One region of the Pseudarthrobacter sp. C1 genome, then DNA from elsewhere that is predicted to be linked to it. Evidence: riboswitches for the same ligand, from Rfam matches in the RefSeq annotation. Region 1 holds a riboswitch; each other region holds the start of a gene.
The links. A riboswitch is a leader RNA that binds a small molecule or an ion and turns the genes downstream of it on or off. The one in region 1 is predicted to bind thiamine pyrophosphate.
Positions count from the first base shown of each region.

Region 1 (2,192 bases):
GCCGCCGTGGCCGCGGCGGCCAGCAGGTGGACGCTGCTCCTGCAGCCGCCCTCCACGTGCACACGGTCCACCCCGACCCCACGGACGCCGAGCGGCACGCGAAGGCCGAAGCCACCAGGCTTGCCCTTGCCAATATTGCTGCGGCAGCACACGCCGCCCACCTGCACGACGATGAGGTAGCCGCGGCCCGGCAGGCTCCGCAGGTCCAGCCGGCGGAACCTGAGAAGCACGACGGCGACGCCTCCCGGCCTGCCGCCGTCCTCACCTTTGGCGGGGAGAAGGTTGCCCTGCCGTTCGTGGAGCACGCGGAGGAGCAGCAGCCGAAGCCGGCCCTGACGCTGGACCGGCTCGCCGAAGCCTTCGCCCACCTCGGTGAGCCTGCCCCTGCCGCGGAAGCCGCAGCCGGTCAGCCCGAACGGCGGGCGCCGGAAAAGGAGCAGCGGGAACCGGAGCAGGTCCGGGCACCGCAGCACGTCCAGGCACCGCAGGCGGAGTCGCCGCAGGTCCGGCCTGAGCCGCTGCAGGCTGCCCATGCGCTGCGCGAAAAGGACTATTCCGACCACACCCTGGAACAGTCCCGCCCGCGCCGGGCGCGCCGCAACCGCAGCGCCAGCCGCGCCCAGGGTGCGGCCAACGAGACCTCCGTCGAGCAGCACGAGAATGTCCCCGCCGCGGCGGCAGGGCATTCACACTCTGCAAAGGCGCCGGAAGCTGACCAGGCAGGTGCCCCTGCGCCAGGCAACGCCAAGCCTGCCGCGGAGCCCATCATCCTGGGTGTCGGGGTTCCCGCTTCGGAACTCTAGGCCACGGCACGCGACACGCTGGATGCCCGGCCGCCCACCACGTGTGGACGGCCGGGCATCCGGCATTTAAGGCCGCACCAGTCGCACTGCGTCACCTTCGCCCTGCGTACCGCAAAAAAGCTAGGCTGGTGAACCGACACGGGGTGCCGCGCACAGAGCCGGCTGAGATCCACACCCGTTGAACCTGTCCGGCTAGCACCGGCGAAGGGATGTCTCTTGTCTTCAACTCTCGAATTGCCCGCTGCCACCCCTCAGGGCGCCCCTGCCCCTGCAGCACAGTCCGGCCAGCGGCGGAACGTGCCCCGGGTCCTCTCGATCGCGGGCTCGGATCCGTCCGGCGGAGCCGGCGTCCAGGCGGACCTGAAAAGCATCGCGGCCCACGGCGGCTACGGAATGGCCGCCATCACTGCCCTCACCGCACAGAACACCCGCGGCGTACGAGGCGTCCACGTTCCCCCTGCTGCCTTCCTCACCCGGCAACTTGACGCGCTCAGTGAGGACATCAGCATCGACGCCGTGAAAATCGGGATGCTGGGTGATGTCGCGGTGATCGAAGCTGTCCGGGCGTGGCTCGAAAAAGTCCGTCCCGGCGTCGTGGTTTTGGACCCTGTCATGGTGGCCACCAGCGGTGACCGGCTCCTGCAGGAATCCGCCGAAGCCGCACTTCGCGAACTGCTGCCGCTGGCGCACCTCATCACGCCCAACCTGGCTGAACTTGCCATGCTCGTGGGCGGGAACGTGCAGGAGAGCTGGGAAGGCGCCCTGGAACAGGGCCGCGAGCTCTCTTCCGCCACCGGGGCGACGGTGCTTGTGAAGGGCGGACACCTGGCCGGGGACGAATGCCCCGACGCCCTTGTCAACACTGCAGGCACGCCTGGCCAGGACGTGGTGGTGGTCCCGGGCAAGCGGGTGGCAACGCTGAACAGCCACGGCACCGGTTGTTCACTGTCATCAGCCATGGCCACAGTCCAGGTGCGGCTGGGGGACTGGGAGGCAGCCCTCCGGGAGGTCAAGCCCTGGCTGTCCGGCGCGCTGGAGGCCTCGGAGTCGCTGGAGGTGGGTACGGGCAACGGACCAGTCCACCACTTCCACCACCTTCAGCCGGAGCCTGCTGAAGGCAGCTTCGCGGCGCGGCTGTGGGCTGAAGCGGAGGAGCACCTGGAAGCCATCTATTCCCTGGCGTTTATCCGGGACCTGGCCTCCGGCGACCTGGCCGAGAAACAGTTTGGCTACTACCTGGCCCAGGACGCCATCTACCTCAACGGTTATTCACGGGTGCTCGCGCGGACAAGTGCCCTGGCCCCCACCGAGGCAGAGCAACTCTTCTGGGCACGTTCCGCCGCGCAATGCCTGGAGGTCGAGTCTGAACTGCACCGCTCCTGGCTCAGT
Region 1 covers NZ_JAYESK010000004.1:63,523-65,714, forward strand. Annotated here, with positions in the region: gene U7114_RS07930 (Rne/Rng family ribonuclease) at 1-803, shown strand, start outside; TPP riboswitch at 933-1,030, shown strand; gene thiD (bifunctional hydroxymethylpyrimidine kinase/phosphomethylpyrimidine kinase) at 1,020-2,192, shown strand, end outside.

Region 2 (2,192 bases), on a different contig from region 1:
CGCTCTCCCGGACGGATGTCCAGGTCGAGGGCATGGACCGCCGGCCTGGTGCGCCCGGCATGCCGCCAGCCCCAGCCGCGGGCCGTGACGGCGGCGGGACGCACTGCGGTGGGCGCGCCCTGGCGGGAAGGTGCGGACATCAGGAGAAAACAGGCTCCGTAGCTGCCTTCCGCGACGCGAACGAGCTCAGGACCCCGGTCCTGGCCAGCCCCCGGGTGGCGATCCAGGACAGGGCGCCGGCGATGATCGCGCCGGAGATGGCGGTGAAGACGATGTACACCAGCTTGTCCCCGCCGGGGTAGGCGATGTTCCAGCCCCACGGAGCGAAGGAGTCGTTGAGGCCGCAGAAGAGACCGGCGGCGGCACCGGCCAGCAGTGCCACGGGCAGGTTGAACTTCCGGTACACGAAGATGGCGAAGATGATCTCGGCGCCGAGGCCCTGGACGAAGCCGGAGAACAGCACGGAAGCCCCGTACTGGGACCCCATGAGCAGCTCACCGGTGGCGGCTACCGTCTCGCAGAACAGCGCGGCGCCGGGCTTGCGAATGATGAGCATGCCCAGCACGGCCGGGATCATCCAGCCGCCGGCGATCAGGCCGGTCAGTGGCGGGTAGGTGGCGTTCATGGGGCCGGACACTGCGGCCGCGCCCTGGGACCAGGCCCAGAAAATGACGCCGCCGGCGATGGCAATGAGGGCCGCCACCACGATGTCCACGACGCGCCAGGACTTGCTGCTGGTCTTCTTGACTGCTGTTGTTGCCATGTGATCCTCCTGAGGAACAGGAGGGGAAAGTGGACGCGGCTGCCGGCACTGCTGCCGCTGCGCGCACTTCGAGAACTCGACTCCCTTGCGCCGGTACTAACCGGATCAGGTTCGAGGGTCTGCGGCTGCCCGCACTCTCAGCGCCCACCTGCGGATCCTGGCATTGCCAGTGATGGCCGACGGCGGCGCTCCCCTGTCGTTGAATGTTGCTTTTGCTTGAAATGATTCGTTGCAGAAATACCCTGTTGGGCGTTGTCCAGTTTACACCGCGGCGGGGGTAGATTGTGGGCCATGGCTGCCAATTCCCCGCATGTGACCGACTTCGACCCGGATTCCGATGCCATCCAGCCGGAGGGATCGCTGGCGGCACTGATCGCCCGGATTGAAGGCGAAGTCCGGGAACTGCAGTTTCCAGGCTTCTCCCTCGACGACTCCCTGAACCTGGGACTGCTCCTCGTGGAGCTGGGCAAGGAGCGCGGGCTGCCCATCGCGATTGACATCACGAAGGGCGGGCAGGTGCTGTTCCATGCGGCACTGCCCGGTGCGACGCCGGATAACGATCACTGGATCCGGGCGAAGCAGCGCACGGCGGCACGGTATGAGGTCCCCTCACTGCTGGTGGGATTGCGCGGCCGGCTTCGCGGCGGCCGGATCGAGGACCAGGGATGGTTCGACCAGGGCCGGTACGCGGCGCACGGCGGCTCCTTCCCGCTGTACGTCACCGGAGTGGGCGCCGTGGCCACCGTCACGGTTTCAGGGCTTCCCCAAGTGCAGGATCACGACCTGGTGGTCGAGGCCCTGCGCGAAATGCTCCACTCCGCGGGGGCGGACTGATGCCAAGGCTGGCGGACTGACCCACACTGCACGCACGTCCACCGGCAGCAGAAATACAAAGGCTGCTTAGCATTTATTAGTAATCATGCTTACTATGTTGTCTCCCGGGTTTTGAGGAGAACAGGACATGGCAGCAAGCACCCGCCTGGCGGGCCCACGAACACGCCTGCAAAAGGCCGCCCTCGGAACGGGAATAGTCTTCGTCCTTTTCGGCGTCCTGGGCTTCATCCCGGGCGTTACCTCCAACTATGGCTCGCTGGGCCTTGCCGGACCTGGTTCAGGGGCGCTGCTACTGAGCGTCTTCCAAGTGTCCATTCTCCTTAACGCGCTCCACCTGCTCTTCGGGATTGCAGGGGTCCTGATGGCGCGGACGCATCCCCAGGCCAGGAACTTCCTCATCTACGGGGGCGTAACCTACCTGCTCCTGTGGTTGTACGGCTTCCTTGCGGGCGACACCACGCCTGCCAACTTCCTCCCTGCGAACAACGCAGACGACTGGCTGCACCTGGCACTCGGCCTGGCCATGATTGCGCTGGCCATCATCCTGGCCGCCCGAGGCCCCGCCGTTCCCGCAGGCGTTGCCGGCAGCGACAGC
Region 2 covers NZ_JAYESK010000006.1:247,186-249,377, forward strand. Annotated here, with positions in the region: gene U7114_RS12720 (ABC transporter ATP-binding protein) at 1-140, opposite strand, end outside; gene U7114_RS12725 (ECF transporter S component) at 140-763, opposite strand; TPP riboswitch at 828-968, opposite strand; gene U7114_RS12730 (heme-degrading domain-containing protein) at 1,055-1,597, shown strand; gene U7114_RS12735 (DUF4383 domain-containing protein) at 1,725-2,192, shown strand, end outside.
Region 2: it holds a riboswitch for thiamine pyrophosphate, as region 1 does, so the genes downstream of both, U7114_RS12725 (ECF transporter S component) here and thiD (bifunctional hydroxymethylpyrimidine kinase/phosphomethylpyrimidine kinase) in region 1, are expected to answer to the same signal.

Region 3 (2,192 bases), on a different contig from region 1:
ACGTAACGCAGCAGGACGCCGGCGTGGATGGTCATGTAGTCCACACCCTGCTCGCACTGTTCAATGACGGTGTCGCGGAAGATCTCCCAGGTAAGGGCATTGGCTTCCCCGTTGACCTTCTCGAGGGCCTGGTAGATGGGGACGGTGCCGATGGGGACGGGGGAGTTGCGGAGGATCCATTCGCGGGTGGTGTGGATGTCATCGCCGGTGGAAAGGTCCATGACGGTGTCGGCGCCCCACTGCGTTGCCCACTGCAGTTTGTCCACCTCCTCCGCGATGGAACTGGTAACGGCCGAGTTGCCGATGTTGGCGTTGATTTTCACCAGGAAGGCCTTGCCGATAATCATCGGCTCGGACTCGGGGTGGTTGATGTTGCTGGGGATGATGGCGCGGCCCGCGGCCAGCTCGCTGCGGACCAGTTCAACATCGCAGTTCTCGCGCAGCGCCACAAAGCGCATCTCCGGGGTGATCACGCCCTGCCGCGCGTAGTGCATCTGCGTCACGGTCCTGCCGTCGACGGCGCGGCGGGGCACCGGGCGCGCTCCCTTCCACTCGGCGCTGGCGGCGCCGCGGCGGACAGCCGAGCGGCCGTCGTCGAGCAGGTTCCGTTCCCTGCCGCTGTACGCCTCGGTGTCTCCGCGTGCTTCGATCCAGTCCGTCCGGAAGGGAGGGAGGCCGATGACGGGGTCGCTGCCAGGTCCTGCCGTCCGGTAGGTCCGGAACGGCCTGTTCGGCGTCCCGTTCGGGGAAGGTTCCAGCGCAATCTCCGTCACCGGGACCCTGATCCCCGTGCCGGCATCCTCAAGGTAGGCCAGTGAATGGGATTTCAGGGACTGGGTCACCGTTGGCTGGTTGCCGGCTGCTCCCATGGCCGGACGGTCTTGGGCAGGGTTCAGCTGTGCATTTTGTGTACTCAAGGAATACTCACTTCCTTCGCCGGCATTACCCGGACAGGTTCAACGGTCGCAGGCTGCGTCAGCCCGATCTCAGCCCCTGCAGGGGCACCCGTGTGGTCAAGATGTAAGCTACCACACGCCCCCGGAAGGGCGGTGTCACATTTGCGGGTGCTAGCCTGACCGGGCATCGAAAGGAAGCCCGATGGCAGACATCATTCACTTTCGCGGACCCGTCCTGACCGCACCGGACCGGGTACGCCATGGACTCTGGTCGGTGGACGGCAGCCTCACGTTCAGCCGGCCAACTGCCCTTCCGGCGCGGGAGCTCGACGGCTGGGTGCTGCCGGGATTCGCTGACGCCCACTGCCACATCGGACTGGGCCCCGCCGGCCCGGTCGAACCCGCCCTTGCACGGGAACAGGCGCTGGCTGACCTCAACGCCGGAACCCTGCTGGTCCGCGACGCCGGCTCACCTGCCGATACCCGCTGGATGCAGGGCGGCCGGGACTTTCCGGTGCTGATCCGTGCAGGACGGCATGTGGCCCGCACGCGCCGCTACCTGCGCGGCTTTGCGGCGGAGGTCGAACCCGACGGGCTCGTGGAGGCCGTGCGGAAGCAAGCACGCGACGGCGACGGCTGGGTCAAACTGGTGGGCGACTGGATCGACCGGAGCGCCGGCGACCTCGCGCCCTCCTTTCCTGCCGCCGTCGTCCGTGACGCTGTCCAGGCTGCCCATGATGAAGGTGCCCGGGTCACGGCGCATTGCTTCGCCGAGGACACCCTGGACCAGATGCTGGACGCCGGCATTGACTGCATTGAGCACGCCACGGGGCTGCTGCCCCGCCACCTGCCCCGGTTCGTGGAGCAGGGCGTGCCGATCGTGCCCACGCTCATCAACATCGCTACCTTTCCTGACATAGCGGAGCAGGCAGACGCCAAGTTTCCGCGCTACGCCGCCCACATGCGTGCCCTGTGGGAACGCAGGCTGGAACGGGTGGCGGAGGCCCATTCCGCCGGCGTACGCATCTTTGCCGGGACGGACGCAGGCAGCGTGGTCCGCCACGGGAGGATCGCAGATGAGATCCTCGCCCTGCACGGGGCCGGCCTGCCCATGCCTGCGGCCCTGGATGCCGCCTGCTGGGCAGCCCGCACGTGGCTGGGAGCGGACAACCTGGAGGAAGGCGCGCGGGCCGACGTCGTGGTGTGCCGCGAAGACCCGCGGACCACCCCGGAAACGATCAGGGCGCTGGAACACGTGGTGCTGGGCGGCCGCATCATCCGCTGAGTTATTTGAGG
Region 3 covers NZ_JAYESK010000002.1:19,152-21,343, reverse strand. Annotated here, with positions in the region: gene thiC (phosphomethylpyrimidine synthase ThiC) at 1-917, opposite strand, end outside; TPP riboswitch at 912-1,019, opposite strand; gene U7114_RS02790 (amidohydrolase family protein) at 1,099-2,181, shown strand.
Region 3: it holds a riboswitch for thiamine pyrophosphate, as region 1 does, so the genes downstream of both, thiC (phosphomethylpyrimidine synthase ThiC) here and thiD (bifunctional hydroxymethylpyrimidine kinase/phosphomethylpyrimidine kinase) in region 1, are expected to answer to the same signal.

Region 4 (2,192 bases), on a different contig from region 1:
AGGCGAAGGATGTCACCGTGGACCGGCCGCAACGGCAGGTGCAGCTTTTCCGGCAGCCCGGTCAGGGCCGCAGCGTGCAGTCCGTTGGCCACTACGGTCTCCCTGGCCGCCACCGTTCCTCCGCCCTCCAGCGTGACACCGGCGACGGCTCCGTCCCGCCAGAGCAGGCCCGCTGCCCGGTCCGGCACGGCGTAGCCCTCGGCGGCTCCGGCCACGAAGCTTCCGCCGGTTCCGCCGGCGTGCCGGGCCAGGGCACGGCGGAAGCAGGCGACCAGCAGCCTGGGGTCCACCTGGTGGTCCGCCGGTGTATTCAGCGCCGAGGCAATGGCCGGGCTCAACAGCGGCTCCCGGCGCCGGGCTTCACGGATGGTGAGGGGCTCAACCGTCAGTCCATTGGCCTGCTGCACCTCGCGCAGGTCCAGCAGCGCCTGCCGGTCCGCAGCGTCGGCACCCACGGCGAGGGTCGGCGTCGTAAGATACCCGGGATCCGAACCGGCAGCCGCGGCAAGGCCAGCGGCGAAACCCGGCCAGCGCCCGGAGGCCTCCAGCATGAGCTCCAGGAGGTCCTCCTCCTGGTAATGCAGTTCGCTCACCGGGGCAAGCATCCCCGCCGCGGCCCAGCTGGCACCGGAGCCGGGGGCGTCATCGATTACCACCGCTGAATGTCCGGACCGCCTCGCCTCCCAGGCGATGCCGTGGCCGATGACTCCCCCGCCGATGACCGCAACGTCGGCCTCCAGTGCGGAGCCGGGCGCGGGCCGGTACGGGGCGTCGAGCGCATTGGGCATAAGTGTCTCCTTCCCTACGCCGGTATTAGCCGGATCAGGTCAAGCGGTCGGCTCTGACGCCCTCTCAGCCCGGCGCTTTATGACAGCTGCCGCGGCTCCCGCAGTACGAGGCCCAGTCTAGAGGAACTAGGCTGGCACCCATGAATGTGTCCCACCCTCCTGCCGCTGCATCCCCCGTCCCGGCTACCGACGCCTTTCTCAACGCCGAAGGCAGTTCCGGCGTGCAGGCCGCACGCCTTTACCTCTGCACGGACGCGCGCCGGGAGCGGGGCGATTTCGGGCAGTTCGTCGATGCCGCCTTCGCGGGCGGGGTGGACATCATCCAGCTGCGGGACAAGTCCATCGAAGCCGCCGAGGAGCTGGAGCTCCTGGCCGTACTCAAGGAATCGGCGGTGCGGCACGGCCGGCTGTGGGCGGTGAATGACAGGGCGGACATCGCCGTGCTGTCCGGAGCCCCGGTGTTCCATATCGGCCAAAAGGACCTGCCCCTCAAGGCGGCCCGGACGCTGTTGAACGGCAACGCGGCCATCGGCCTGTCCAGCCACAGCCCGGAGCAGGTGGACGCCGCCCTGGCTGCCGCCGCCGGCCCCTCGGCGCTGGACTACTTCTGCGTGGGGCCGCTCTGGGCAACACCCACCAAGCCCGGACGGGCCGCCGTCGGGCTTGACCTGGTGAGGTACGCCGCCACGGCTGTTGCCGGGGCGGACGGGCAGGAGGACACGCCCGACGGCGGTGTCCCCTGGTTCGCGATTGGCGGCATCGACCACTCCAACGTCGAAGAGGTGGTGGAAGCCGGCGCACGCCGGATCGTGGTGGTCCGGGCCATTACCGAGGCTGACGATCCGGCCGCGGCCGCCGCTTCGCTCCTCAGCGCCCTGGACGCCGCCCGCCCATAATCCCGCGCCGGAACTGGCGTTCCTCTCCGGGCCGCTTCCGTGCACTATTGACGAAATTCGGGCTACGCTGATTTTCGTGTCACACCATCGGCTGGCCCCCAATGTCCACGAGCACACCAACGCACTCGAAGCGGCGCTGGGCGCGCTCCGGAGTGAGCTTGAGCTGCCGGGCGCCTACCCTGATGATGCCGTGAAGGACGCCGAGGCCGCCGTGTCCGCATTGCAACTGCCGTCCCATGACCTGACTTTCGTTGAATTCATTACCATCGATCCGGCATCGTCCACCGACCTGGACCAGGCGCTGTTCATCGAGCGGGACGGCAACGGCTACCACGTTCTCTATGCCATCGCCGACGTGCCGGCGTTTGTTACTCCCGGCGGCCCGCTGGACGCTGAGACGCGGCGTCGGGGACAGACTTTTTACACGCCGGACGGCCGCATACCGCTGCATCCCGAAGTCATCAGCGAGGGGGCGGGAAGCCTCCTGCCGGGACAGGACTGTTCCGCG
Region 4 covers NZ_JAYESK010000002.1:333,594-335,785, forward strand. Annotated here, with positions in the region: gene thiO (glycine oxidase ThiO) at 1-788, opposite strand, end outside; TPP riboswitch at 783-900, opposite strand; gene thiE (thiamine phosphate synthase) at 929-1,684, shown strand; gene U7114_RS04185 (RNB domain-containing ribonuclease) at 1,761-2,192, shown strand, end outside.
Region 4: it holds a riboswitch for thiamine pyrophosphate, as region 1 does, so the genes downstream of both, thiO (glycine oxidase ThiO) here and thiD (bifunctional hydroxymethylpyrimidine kinase/phosphomethylpyrimidine kinase) in region 1, are expected to answer to the same signal.